DNA from 3 places in the Kluyvera sp. CRP genome. Region 1 is predicted to be linked to each of the others. Evidence: predicted binding sites of a transcription regulator. Region 1 holds the regulator's gene; each other region holds the start of a gene.
What was found. Region 1 encodes PurR, which represses purine synthesis genes. Its sites were predicted from a motif close to CANGCAAACGTTTGCNTG; they were not measured.
Positions count from the first base shown of each region.

Region 2: a site for PurR is predicted at 2,003-2,020, ahead of glyA (serine hydroxymethyltransferase). Genes of this name have one in related genera too.
Region 3: a site for PurR is predicted at 2,521-2,538, ahead of K7B04_RS03250 (NCS2 family permease). Genes of this name have one in related genera too.

Region 1 is NZ_CP082841.1:3,498,784-3,503,030, forward strand. It holds gene punC (purine nucleoside transporter PunC) at 1-850, opposite strand, end outside; gene punR (DNA-binding transcriptional activator PunR) at 963-1,889, shown strand; gene purR (HTH-type transcriptional repressor PurR) at 1,893-2,918, opposite strand; gene K7B04_RS16590 (YnhF family membrane protein) at 3,213-3,302, shown strand; gene K7B04_RS16595 (MFS transporter) at 3,463-4,247, shown strand, end outside.
Region 2 is NZ_CP082841.1:4,956,150-4,960,396, reverse strand. It holds gene cadC (lysine decarboxylation/transport transcriptional activator CadC) at 1-484, opposite strand, end outside; gene hmpA (NO-inducible flavohemoprotein) at 621-1,811, opposite strand; gene glyA (serine hydroxymethyltransferase) at 2,138-3,391, shown strand; gene K7B04_RS23455 (DoxX family protein) at 3,459-3,881, opposite strand; gene hcaD (phenylpropionate dioxygenase ferredoxin reductase subunit) at 4,030-4,247, opposite strand, start outside.
Region 3 is NZ_CP082841.1:709,628-713,874, forward strand. It holds gene K7B04_RS03245 (Na+/H+ antiporter) at 1-750, opposite strand, end outside; gene K7B04_RS03250 (NCS2 family permease) at 947-2,296, opposite strand; gene soxR (redox-sensitive transcriptional activator SoxR) at 2,704-3,162, opposite strand; gene soxS (superoxide response transcriptional regulator SoxS) at 3,250-3,579, shown strand; gene K7B04_RS03265 (YjcB family protein) at 3,804-4,085, shown strand; gene K7B04_RS03270 (lytic transglycosylase F) at 4,227-4,247, shown strand, end outside.

The DNA of each region.
Region 1 (4,247 bases):
CGATAACGCTAAGCGCAAAGAGCACCAGCAGCCACGGCAACATTTGGCTACCCTGCCATTTTTGCAGCGCCGCGCGACAGCCATAGCCGCCAATCAGGAAGGCGATGGTTTGCGGTACATAGCTCAGACCAATCACCGTCGGGCTGTAGCCCATTTCATGCAGAATAAATGGCGAACCGGTCAGCCAGGCGAAAAAGCTGGCGGAGCAGGCGGCGTAAATCAGCACGTTGCCGCGGTAGTCCTTACTGCGCAGCAGACGTAAAAACGTGAGCTTCTCTTCACTGGCGACGTTTTTATTGTGGGCAGGCTTCAGGCGCAGAGCGGGCAGCATCAATACCAGGGTAATGATAAACAGCGTTGCGAAGATGGCCTGCCAATCAAAGTGGGCCAGCAGCCAACTGCCGAGCAGCGGGGCCAGCGCAGGTGACAGGCCGACCAGCGGCATAATGGTCGCAAAAATACGGTTGGTGCGCTGAGCGGGATAATAATCGGTAACCATGGCTTGCCAGGTCACCGCGGCGGCGCAAACGCCAACCGCCTGCACGAAGCGCAGCACCAGTAGGGTGGTACCATCGCGAACCCACAGCATGCCAAGGCAGCCGATGGCAAAAATGGTCAAACCGGCCAGCAGGATCGGTTTACGGCCATAGCGGTCAGACAGCGGCCCCCACAGTAGCTGCGCCACGGCGAAACCCGCGAGGAACAGACTCAGGCTCGCGCTGACGGCGGATGCCGGCGTTTGCAGGTCTTGCTGAATGGCGGCGAACGCCGGTAGGTACATATCGGTAGCCAGGAAGCCCAGCACGCTCAGTCCCGCGAGCCAGACTAAAAATCCTTTCCCAGGTTGCATAAATTGCCTTTTTTATCGTAGTTCACACTGTGCCGCTGAGTGTAGAGAGTGCATTCCCGGTTGTGAAACGCTAATATTTGAGGCATGGATTCAAATTTTTTGCAGGCAGAAAATGTGGTCTGAATATTCTCTGGAAGTGGTTGATGCGGTCGCGCGCAACGGTAGCTTTAGCGCCGCGGCGCAGGAGCTACACCGGGTGCCCTCTGCAGTAAGCTATACGGTGCGACAGCTTGAGGAATGGCTGGCGGTGCCGTTGTTTGAACGTCGCCATCGGGATGTTGAATTAACGCCTGCGGGAGCATGGTTTCTCAAAGAAGGGCGTTCTGTTATCAAAAAAATGCAGATCACCCGTCAGCAGTGTCAGCAGATTGCCAACGGCTGGCGCGGCCAGCTGGCGATTGCCGTTGATAACATCGTGAAACCTCAGCGCACCCGTCAGCTGATTGTCGATTTTTATCGCCACTTCAGCGACGTCGAACTGATTGTCTATCAGGAAGTGTTTAACGGCGTCTGGGATGCGCTGGCGGATGGGCGCGTGGAGCTGGCGATTGGCGCGACGCAGGCCATCCCGGTTGGTGGCCGTTTTGCCTTTCGCGACATGGGCATGCTCAACTGGCACTGCGTGGTGGCCAGTACGCATCCGCTCGCGAAGATGGATGGGCCGCTGAGCGATGACGTGCTGCGCAACTGGCCGTCGCTGGTACGGGAAGACACCTCACGGTCGCTACCCAAGCGAACGACCTGGCTGCTTGATAACCAGAAGAGGGTGGTGGTGCCGGACTGGTCGTCGTCGGAGACCTGTATTTCTGCCGGACTTTGTGCGGCGATGGTGCCGGGACATCTGGCGCAGCCGTGGCTGGAAAGCGGAGAGTGGGTTGCGCTGGAACTGGAGAATCCGTTCCCGGATGCAGCCTGTTGTCTGACCTGGCAACAGAGCGAAGCGTCGCCGGCATTAAGCTGGCTGCTGGAATATTTGGGGGATAGCGAGACGCTAAACGATGAGTGGCTACGGACGCCCGTTCAGGACGCCCACAGTTAACCCTTAACGACGGTAATCGCGATACGGGCCGTCGGCCACGGAACGTCGCTCGATCAGGCGCGGATGCACCTCAATCGACTGCGACTCTTCGCGCTTGCTGACGATACGATCCATCAGCATATTGAAGGCCGTCTCACCAAGTGAGTCTTTCGGCTGATGAATGGTGGTCAGCGCCGGGGTAAAGAAACGTGAGTTACGCACGTTGTCATACCCGATCAGCGAAATATCCTGCGGCACGCGCAGCCCCATTTCATCGGCGGCGCAAAGCGCGCCCATGGCCATGATGTCGCCGCCACAGAAGATAGCGGTAGGGCGCGGGTGCTGGGAGAGAATCTGTTGCATAGCGCGATAGCCAGACTCCGGCTCGAAGTCACCCTGGACTATCCAGTTTGCCGGAACATTGATTTGCGCTTCTTCCATGGCCTTCATAAAGCCAGCCAGGCGTCCTGCGCCGGTGTTACGTTCCAGCGGGCCAGGAATGACGCCGATATCACGGTGGCCGCGTTCGATCAGATAACGTCCCGCCATATAGCCGCCTTCGAAGGCGTTGTCGATGACCGAGTCGGTAAAGTCGGCTTTGGCTTCGCCCCAGTCCATCACCACCATTGGAATATGGCGATACTCTTCCAGCATTGAGAGCAGGGATTCCGGATATTCGGAACACATCACCAGCAGGCCATCAACGCGTTTTTGCGCCATCATTGACAAGTAGGCGCGTTGTTTCTCGAGATTGTTCCACGCGTTGCCAAGGATCAGGGTATAGCCCTTCTGGAAGCAGTTTTTCTCAACGGCTTCGATAATTTCAGCAAAGTAGGCCGCTTCGCTGCTGGTCGCCAGCAAACCAATCGATTTGGTGTGGTTGACCTTCAGGCTACGGGCAACGGCGCTTGGCGAGTAGTGCAGCTCTTTAATCGCTGCCCACACCGCTTCCCGCGTCTCTTCGGCGACAAAACGCGTTTTGTTAATTACATGTGATACGGTTGTAGTGGAAACGTTTGCGCGCTTCGCTACATCTTTAATTGTTGCCATTCCATCTCACTCCAGACCCTGGCCTGCCCCTGATAAACTCGAAACGAAAACGTTTGCCTTTATACACCCTGACGCAATTTTGTGGATTGCGGTTCGCCAGGAAAACGATACAGGACGACAGGAGGGGGTCAATGGCCGGTACGCTTATAAATAAGCGTCGAATTTTGACGTATCCGGACGCAAAGTGGAAGAGCAAAAACCAACATCCTGCTAAATCTGTGAAGATTTTTACGATTATCTGTGCAAAAATGAGTGAGCTCAGTTTTGCTGTGGTCATAAAAAGGAGAAAAATTGATGAGTACCGAACTTAAGATGTCACTCACCACGACCGTTATTGTGCTGGCGTTGATCGTCGCCGCTGGACTTACCGCTGTTCTGCATTGATTCTTCCATGAGGGGGCGTTCGCGCCCTCATGTCTGATTGTTAGCAAATTAGCAATAATCTTTTGCTGTTTTGTACACTTCTGCTTTTCTGTGATTAATGTCATGCTTTTGCCCTATATTGCCATGCCGCGTCTGTCGTGCGGCCAATCGGAGCTTTTGCATGAAAATCAATTTTCCCTTACTCGCGCTGGCCATTGGGGCTTTTGGCATAGGGACCACCGAATTCTCGCCGATGGGGTTACTGCCGGTCATCGCAAAGGGCGTTGACGTCTCGATCCCGGCTGCCGGTATGCTGATTAGCGCCTATGCGGTTGGCGTGATGGTCGGTGCGCCGCTGATGACGCTGCTGCTTTCTCATCGTGCCCGCCGCAACGCGCTGATCTTTCTGATGGCCATTTTTACCCTTGGCAACGTGCTGTCGGCCATCTCGCCGGACTACACCACCTTAATGCTGTCGCGCATTATTACCAGCCTGAACCACGGTGCGTTCTTTGGCCTGGGTTCAGTGGTAGCGGCAAGCGTGGTGCCGAAACATAAGCAGGCCAGCGCGGTGGCGACGATGTTTATGGGTCTGACGATCGCCAATATTGGCGGCGTGCCGGCAGCAACCTGGCTGGGTGAAACAATCGGCTGGCGTATGTCGTTCCTGGCGACTGCGGGACTGGGGATTATCGCCATTATCGGTCTGTGGTTGTCCTTGCCGAAGGGGGGGGCGGGTGAAAAACCTGATGTGAAACGTGAACTGTCGGTGCTGGTGCGCCCACAGGTGCTTTCCGCACTGCTGACCACCGTACTCGGCGCTGGCGCGATGTTTACGCTTTACACCTATATCTCACCGGTGTTGCATACGATCACGGATGCGACGCCGGGCTTCATTACGCTGATGCTGGTGCTGATTGGCGTTGGGTTCTCTATCGGTAACTACCTCGGTGGCAAATTTGCTGA
Region 2 (4,247 bases), 1.5 Mb from region 1:
TCAGCACGCCCAACGAAAGCAGGAAGGCAAACTGAGTCCAGACGTTGGAGTACCAGCGGCGTTTCGCTTTGAGTCGCGGGGCCGCTGACGCGTTTGCCGGCGCGGCCGTGGGGGCTAGCGAAACGACCGGCGCCTCAGGTGTTTGATTCTCTTCTGTTTCATCAAGCCAGGTGACTTCAGCCGTGAGCTGATAGCCGCGTTTGGGAACGGTAATAATATAATCAATGTGCCCATCGTCGCCGTCACGCAGCGATTTGCGCAGCTCAGAAATGCTCTGGGTGACCACATGGCTGGTCACGATGTTACGCATCCAGATGTTATCGATCAGTTCATCACGGCTCAGTACCTCCCCCGGATGCTGGGCAAAGTACATCAGCAGATCGATTAATCGCGGTTCCAGAGTGAGGTGTCGGCCTGCGCGGCTGATTTGATTAATAGAAGGCGTGATCAGCCATTCGCCAACGCGTACAACCGGTTGTTGCATATAAATGAATCGCCAAAGGATAAAAAATGGGACAGGAGATTAATCATAACACAATTCGCTGTCCGGTTTTTTGACCTTGCAGAGCGTACGATGGGGGAGGAAGACGGGCAAAATATGCCCGTCTGGAAAGAAAAGATTACAGTACTTTATGCGGACCGAAGCATTCATAGTGAATACGATCGCTGCTGACGCCTAGCGCCACTAACTGTTTGGCCGCGTGCTGCATAAAGGCAACCGGGCCGCAGAGGTAGAACTGCATCTCTGGGTTCTGTAGATTCGCGGCCAGTGGTTCCAGCGCCATCAGCCCTTCGCTATCAAAAGCGGCGGCTTGACGGTCTGCCTCGGTAGGCGCGCGATACCACAGGTGTGAAGTGAAATGCGGCAGCTCTGCGCCCAGCGCGTTGACTTCATCGGCAAAGGCGTGAACCTCGCCGTTTTCCGCGGCGTGGAACCAGTTCACCTGCGCCGGATGATGATTCTTCGCGAGCGTATCGAGCATCGCCAGCATCGGTGTCTGGCCGACGCCGCCGGAAATGAGGGTCACCGGCGTTTGTGGCGACACGTTGAGGAAGAAGTCGCCAGCCGGCGCGGCCAGATGGACAATATCACCTTCTTTTGCCTCGTTATGCAGCCAGTTTGATACCTGGCCGCCATTTTCGCGCTTCACCGCAATGCGGTAACCCTTGCCATCTGCCTTGCGGGTCAGTGAATACTGACGAATTTCCTGAAACTCAAAGCCCTCGGGCTTCAGCCATACCGCCAGATATTGGCCCGGTTGGTAATCCGCTACCGGCTGGCCGTCTACGGGTTCCATTTCAAAGCTAGTAATCAGCGCGCTGCGCGGGGTTTTCTTCACGATACGGAATGCGCGGGTGCCTTCCCAGCCACCGGTTTTGCCGGCGTTATCCTGGTAGATCTCTGCTTCACGCTTGATAAACACGCCTGCCAGTACCCCGTAGGCTTTGCCCCACGCGTCCAGCACTTCCTGGCCCGGGCTGAACATCTCATCCAGAGTCGCCAGCAGGTGTTCGCCGACAATGTTGTACTGCTCCGGCTTAATCTGGAAGCTGGTGTGCTTCTGGGCGATTTTCTCCACCGCCGGCAGCAGGGCAGGGAGGTTTTCAATATTGCTGGCGTAGGCGGCAATGGCATTGAACAGCGCTTCACGCTGATCGCCGTTGCGCTGGTTGCTCATATTAAAAATCTCTTTCAGCTCCGGGTTATGGGCAAACATCCGGTCATAAAAGTGGGCAGTAAGCTTTGGACCGGTTTCGACCAGCAGCGGAATGGTGGCTTTAACGGTGGCGATAGTATGAGCATCAAGCATGGCAGGTCTTCCTTTCGTGTTATTAATTGTTGCATGTTAAATACATCTTATAAAAATACCCCTGCTTTGTAAATGGTTCTTTGTTTTAATGGGGTCTCCTGGTTACAACATGAATAATTCGCATCACAATCCTGAAAAGAAATCCGTTTGCGCCCTGAAGCGCTTTATTGCTCAATCCCTTGTGTGGCTTGAAGGTAAACGTTTGCGTAATTTCGTTTGTCAAGACCTGTTATCACAGAACTAATCAGTTATACTGTGGGCCGTTGTCCAACAGGACTGCCTTTTTCAGGTCAAAATTTTATTGTTAGCTGAGTCAGGAGATGCGGATGTTAAAGCGTGAAATGAACATTGCCGATTATGATGCCGAACTGTGGCAGGCTATGGAGCAAGAAAAAGTACGTCAGGAAGAGCACATTGAACTGATCGCCTCCGAAAACTACACCAGCCCGCGCGTCATGCAGGCGCAGGGTTCTCAGCTGACCAACAAATACGCTGAAGGTTATCCGGGCAAGCGCTACTACGGCGGCTGCGAATACGTTGATGTCGTTGAGCAGCTGGCTATCGACCGCGCGAAAGAGCTGTTTGGCGCCGACTACGCTAACGTGCAGCCGCACTCCGGTTCTCAGGCTAACTTCGCTGTTTACACCGCGCTGCTGCAGCCGGGCGATACCGTTCTGGGTATGAACCTGGCGCAGGGTGGCCACCTGACTCACGGCTCCCCGGTCAACTTCTCCGGTAAACTGTATAACATCGTCCCTTACGGTATCGATGAGTCCGGTAAAATCGACTATGACGAAATGGCGAAGCTGGCCAAAGAGCACAAGCCGAAGATGATTATCGGTGGTTTCTCTGCTTACTCCGGCGTGGTTGATTGGGCAAAAATGCGCGAAATCGCTGACAGCATCGGCGCATACCTGTTCGTCGACATGGCGCACGTGGCTGGCCTGATTGCCGCTGACGTATACCCGAACCCGGTTCCGCACGCTCACGTTGTCACCACCACTACCCACAAAACCCTGGCGGGTCCGCGCGGCGGCCTGATCCTGGCGAAGGGCGGTGATGAAGAGCTGTACAAAAAACTGAACTCTGCTGTCTTCCCAAGCGCGCAGGGCGGCCCGCTGATGCACGTAATCGCGGGTAAAGCGGTGGCGCTGAAAGAAGCGATGGAACCGGAATTCAAAGTCTACCAGCAGCAGGTTGCGAAAAACGCGAAAGCGATGGTGGAAGTGTTCCTGAACCGCGGCTACAAAGTGGTTTCTGGCGGTACTGAGAACCACCTGTTCCTGCTGGACCTGGTGGATAAAAACCTGACCGGTAAAGAAGCTGACGCAGCCCTGGGCCGCGCTAACATCACCGTGAACAAAAACAGCGTCCCGAACGATCCAAAGAGCCCGTTCGTGACCTCCGGTATCCGTATCGGTTCCCCGGCTGTTACTCGTCGCGGTTTCAAAGAAGCGGAAGTGAAAGAGCTGGCTGGCTGGATGTGTGACGTGCTGGACAACATCAATGATGAAGCCACCATTGAACGCGTGAAAGCGAAAGTGCTGGATATCTGTGCACGCTTCCCGGTTTACGCGTAAGCGTGAATCGTGTGATGTGAAAAAGGCCGCATATGCGGCCTTTTTTACGCCTGATGGCGACGCTCCATCAGCGACGATCCAGCGAGATTTTCCCCGGCCCGACAATTGCCAGCAGCAGGAACGCCCCCGAGATACTGATATTTTTGTAGAAGTTAATCATATTTGGCATCACCGCATCGCCGGTCATGTTCCAGTAGTGGTGGCCAATCACCGCTGTCCCCAACGTATAGAACAGAAAAATCACCGCCAGCGGACGCGTAAAGAACCCCAGAATCACCAGAATAACGGCGGGAACTTCCATCACGATCGCGATGATAGCCGCCAGCGCCGGCATCGGTGTGCCGATGGAGGCCATGTACTGCACCGTGCCGTCGTAGTGGAGCATTTTGGGATAGCCGGAGAGAATAAACAGCAGCACGATAGCGATACGGGCAATCAGCAGCAGCAGATCGCGCGAAGCGCCAAAGTCGAGATAGCGAAGCGAGTTCATGGCAGTTCCTTTGGGTAAGTACGTTTGATTTAAACGTAATACACAATTTTGTGGCCTGCCACACAGGGGCGAAAAATCAGTAGATTGGATGGTACTTTGGTATGGCCCCTTCGCCGTAGCGATAAGAAGGGGCCGTCATGCGCACCTGCTATAGCGACTTTAAGGGTACGCTTTCATCACAAAGGGCGTCTTCACTGACTACGTGTCCTGACTGAATCAGCTTACGCAGCACGCGTACTTCGCGTCCGTTGTTTAGTGCTACCGCGCCTGCCAGCGCGCCTTCACGTAGCTGAAGCCAAATGGCTTTCCTGTCGCCTGGTTCACCACGACATAACCAGTTTTCTCCCTGCATTTCGCCAACAAACT
Region 3 (4,247 bases), 2.4 Mb from region 1:
CGCCGCCACCGCCGCCAGGATACCGGAAACGCCGATATGTTCAGCAATCAGGTAAGAGGCAAACGGCAGCAGGAACAGCAGGACGATCTGCGTAGCCGGTTCATCGCCGCCCCAGCGGCTGAGGAAACGCATTGAGCGGCCGTACAGCCAGCTCACCACGAAGCCCGCAAGGATGCCGCCAATTGCCACCTTCAGGAACTCTACCGTCGCGCCACCAACGGTAAACACCATTGTGCCCATCGCGACCGCCACGGCAAACTTCAGCGACACCAGGCCGGAGGCGTCGTTCATCAGCGCCTCGCCCTGCAAAATGCCCATGATTTTTTTCGGAATGCGCCCTTCCCCCACAATGCCGGAAAGCGCCACGGCATCGGTTGGCGACAATACCGCCGCCAGCGCAAAAGCGGGGATCAGCGGAATGCCGGGAACAATCCAGTAGATCAGGAAGCCAATCCCGACCACCGTCACCAGCACTAACGCCAGCGCCAGGCCAAGGATCTCCCTGCCGTGCTCGATAAACTCGCGAGTCGGCGTCTTCCAGCCATCGGCAAACAGCAGCGGCGGGATGAACAGCACGAGGAAGAGTTCAGGGTCAAATTCAACGTGCAAACCGAAGGTAGGCCAGGCCAGCAGCGCACCGATGGCGATTTGCATTAAAGGTAGTGGAACCTGGAAGGGCAGTACGCGTGTAACCACCCCGGACAGCGAAACCACGAGGGTCATGATGAGTATGGTAAAGAATATTTCCATGCGTTCCCTGTTTACAGCGTTGTCTTATTATTCAAAACATGAAGCGTCGTGCTTCTTATCATACGCGTACCAGAGTAACGCAAAAGGAAACGAGACGTGGCTGAAAATGGAAAAAAAGTCCGAACCCGTCGCACTGCAGGGCAATAAACAGAAAACCCGCCATCTGGCGGGTTTTCTTATCGGCAAAACGTCAGGCTTAGATAGCCCAGCCGCCCGCATAGAAGACCACCAGCGCAACCGCGATAATGACGGTGCCGATGTTCAGCTTGCGCCATTCGCCCGAAACCACACGGCCCACAACCAGCGTCGCGAAGCCGATCATAATGCCGGTAACGATGTTACAGGTCAGCACGATCATCACGGCGGTAATCAGGCCGGACATCGCGTCAACGAAATCGTTGAAGTCGATACGCGCCACGTTGCTCAGCATCAGCAGACCCACGTACATCAGCGCCGGTGCGGTCGCGTAGCCAGGCACCAGGTAAGAAAGCGGAGACAGGAACAGGATCAGCAGGAACAGCACGCCAACGGTGATCGCCGTTAAACCGGTTTTGCCACCTGCCGCCGTACCCGCTGCGGACTCGATGTACACCGCAGCCGGCGCGGCGCCTACCACGGCAGAGAACACGCTGCTCAGGGAGTCAGTCGTCAGCGCTTTACCGCCGTTAATGATCTGCCCATCTTTATCCAGCAGGTTCGCCTGACCCGCAACCGCGCGGATAGTACCGGTCGCATCGAAGACGGCGGTCATCACCAGCGCCAGCACGCTCGGCAGAACAATTGGGTTCAGCGCGCCCATGATATCCAGGCTGCCGATCAGCGAATTGCCATTGTCATCGCTCAGCGACGGCATGGCGAATACGCCAGAGAAGTGCACGTTCGGGTCGAAAATCAGGCCGACGATAGACACGCCGATGATGGTCAGCAGAATACCGCCCGGGACCTTCAGTTTTTCAAGGCCGATGATCATCGCCAGACCCACCAGCGTCATCACCACCGGGAAGCTGTCGAACTGACCCAGCGCGACCGGCAGACCGTCCAGCGGGTTTTTCACCACCATGCCGACGCCGTTGGCGGCAATCAGCAGCAGGAACAGACCGATACCGATGCCGGTGCCGTGCGCAATACCCTGCGGCAAATTGCGCAAGATCCAGCTACGAATACCGGAAGCGGAGATGATGGTGAAGAGCACGCCCATCAGGAACACCGCGCCCAGAGCAACCGGCACGCTGATGTGCTGGCCCAGCACCAGGCTGAAGGCGGTAAAAGCAGTCAGCGAGATGGCGCAGCCAATGGCTAAAGGCAGGTTCGCCCACAACCCCATCACGATAGAACCCACACCGGCCACCAGACAGGTCGCCACGAACACGGCGGCCGGCGGGAAACCGGCTTTACCCAGCATGCCCGGTACCACGATCACCGAGTACACCATCGCCAGGAAGGTGGTCAAACCGGCGACAATCTCCTGACGAACGGAGCTACCACGAGCAGAAATTTTAAACCAGGCGTCCAATGAACCGCCGGTACGCGCTGAAGGCGTAGACATAGAAAACATCCCCTGAGAGTTTTTATCATTCGTTCGTCTGCGTGGTGGAACATCCACTGCCAGCTAAGCGTCATCTCCATGTGCTACATCGCGGCAAAGGGGAGCCACAAAAAAGCAAACGATTAACTCCGCGCAGACAAAACGAGAATCGGAATACCTCAACTGCGCGGGTGCGTGATGAGGTTGGTCTGCGGATTTTCAGCATAGGAAGCGTCCGAAAATCCGAGGCAAACGATTATCTGGCTTTTATGTCCCCTTTTTCAACAGAAGTTTGCCCTGGTTTATGAAAATTAACGATTACCGATGAAGAATTCACCAACCCATGCGCAAACGTTATCGTTTATGCGCAATCCAGCAACAATTCTATGGCAAAAATGTCGCAATCCCGGGGAGAGGATCGCGGAGGATTATTCGTCTTCCAGCAGACGCGCGCCGGTGCCCTCTTCACCCAGCTTATCGCCCGGGTTACGCAGCGGACAGTCGCGCAACGACATGCAGCCGCAGCCAATACAGCCGTCGAGCTGGTCGCGCAGCGCCTCCATGGCGTGAATGCGCTTATCCAGCTCTTCCCGCCATTGAGTCGTGAGGTGCTTCCAGTCGCGCGGCCCCAGCGTGTGGTTTTCCGGCAGCACGCTAAAGGAATCGCCGATCGTCGCCAGCGGAATACCAAGACGCTGGGCAATTTTAATGATCGCCACGTAACGCAGCACATCACGCTTATAGCGCCGCTGGTTACCGCTGTTGCGCGTGCTGTGGATCAGCCCTTTACTCTCATAAAAATGCAGCGCAGAGACCGCAACCCCCGTTCGTTTCGCTACCTCACCGGGCGTTAGCAGCGATTTTATGCGGGTCGATTTTTTTTCCATAATACGCTTTACCTCAAGTTAACTTGAGGAATTATACTCGCCGCCAGACAAGAAATCGACGCGAAAATAGACAACGGGGAGAGCCTTATGTCCCATCGGGAAATTATTCATACTCTTACTGAATGGATAGATGAACATATCGATCAACCGCTTAATATCGACATCGTGGCCAGAAAATCCGGCTACTCGAAGTGGTATCTGCAAAGAATGTTCCGCACCGTGATGCACCAGACGCTGGGCGAGTACATTCGCCAGCGGCGCCTGTTACTGGCGGCGGAAGCGCTGCGCACCACCCAGCGCCCCATCTTCGATATCGCGATGGATCTGGGTTATGTCTCTCAGCAGACCTTCTCTCGCGTATTCCGCCGCGAGTTTGACCGCACGCCGACGGACTATCGCCATCAGATCTCCGCGTAACATCGCTTCGCCGCGGCCTGTACTGAGCCGCGGCGTTGACAAAAAATCCTGCGTTTACCTCTGGTGAATAAAACAACAAACGTGATATAGTTCACACATCGAGATGAAACAAAAACACTGTTTCATTCAATTTGTGAATGCCTTCAGATAGCCTGAGCGCCTCGCGCCTCAATCAATAAGTGCTGTCAGGGCAACTTGTTGTTTATCTCTGAGGATGAAGTCTCATGGTTTCCATTACCGCAGGCGTCGCACTGTTACGCTGGCCGTTAACCAGCGCCGTACTGATGTTTCTCGCCAGTACCCTGAAAATTCAATTCCGTAAATCCGACTACGCCGGTCTCGCGGTCATCAGCGGTATGCTGGGTGTCGCAGCGGCGTGCTGGTTTGCGACCGGGTTACTGGGCATCACGATGGTGGACATCGCCACCATTTTCAACAACATCAAAGATGTGATGGTTGAAGTGATGAGCCAGGCACCGCCGGAATGGCCGGTTGCCATGTACTGATTGAGAAAAACCCCGACGCGTCGGGGTTTTTTATTGCCTGAATATCGCGGTGGCTGAGCGCATGAAAAAGCCCTGCTCCTGCAGGGTGTTTTAGCGTCGCTCGACTAAAATAAAGGGATGCGCCCTGCGGAGTGCCGCACCATGAACGCCATCCCTTTTCGC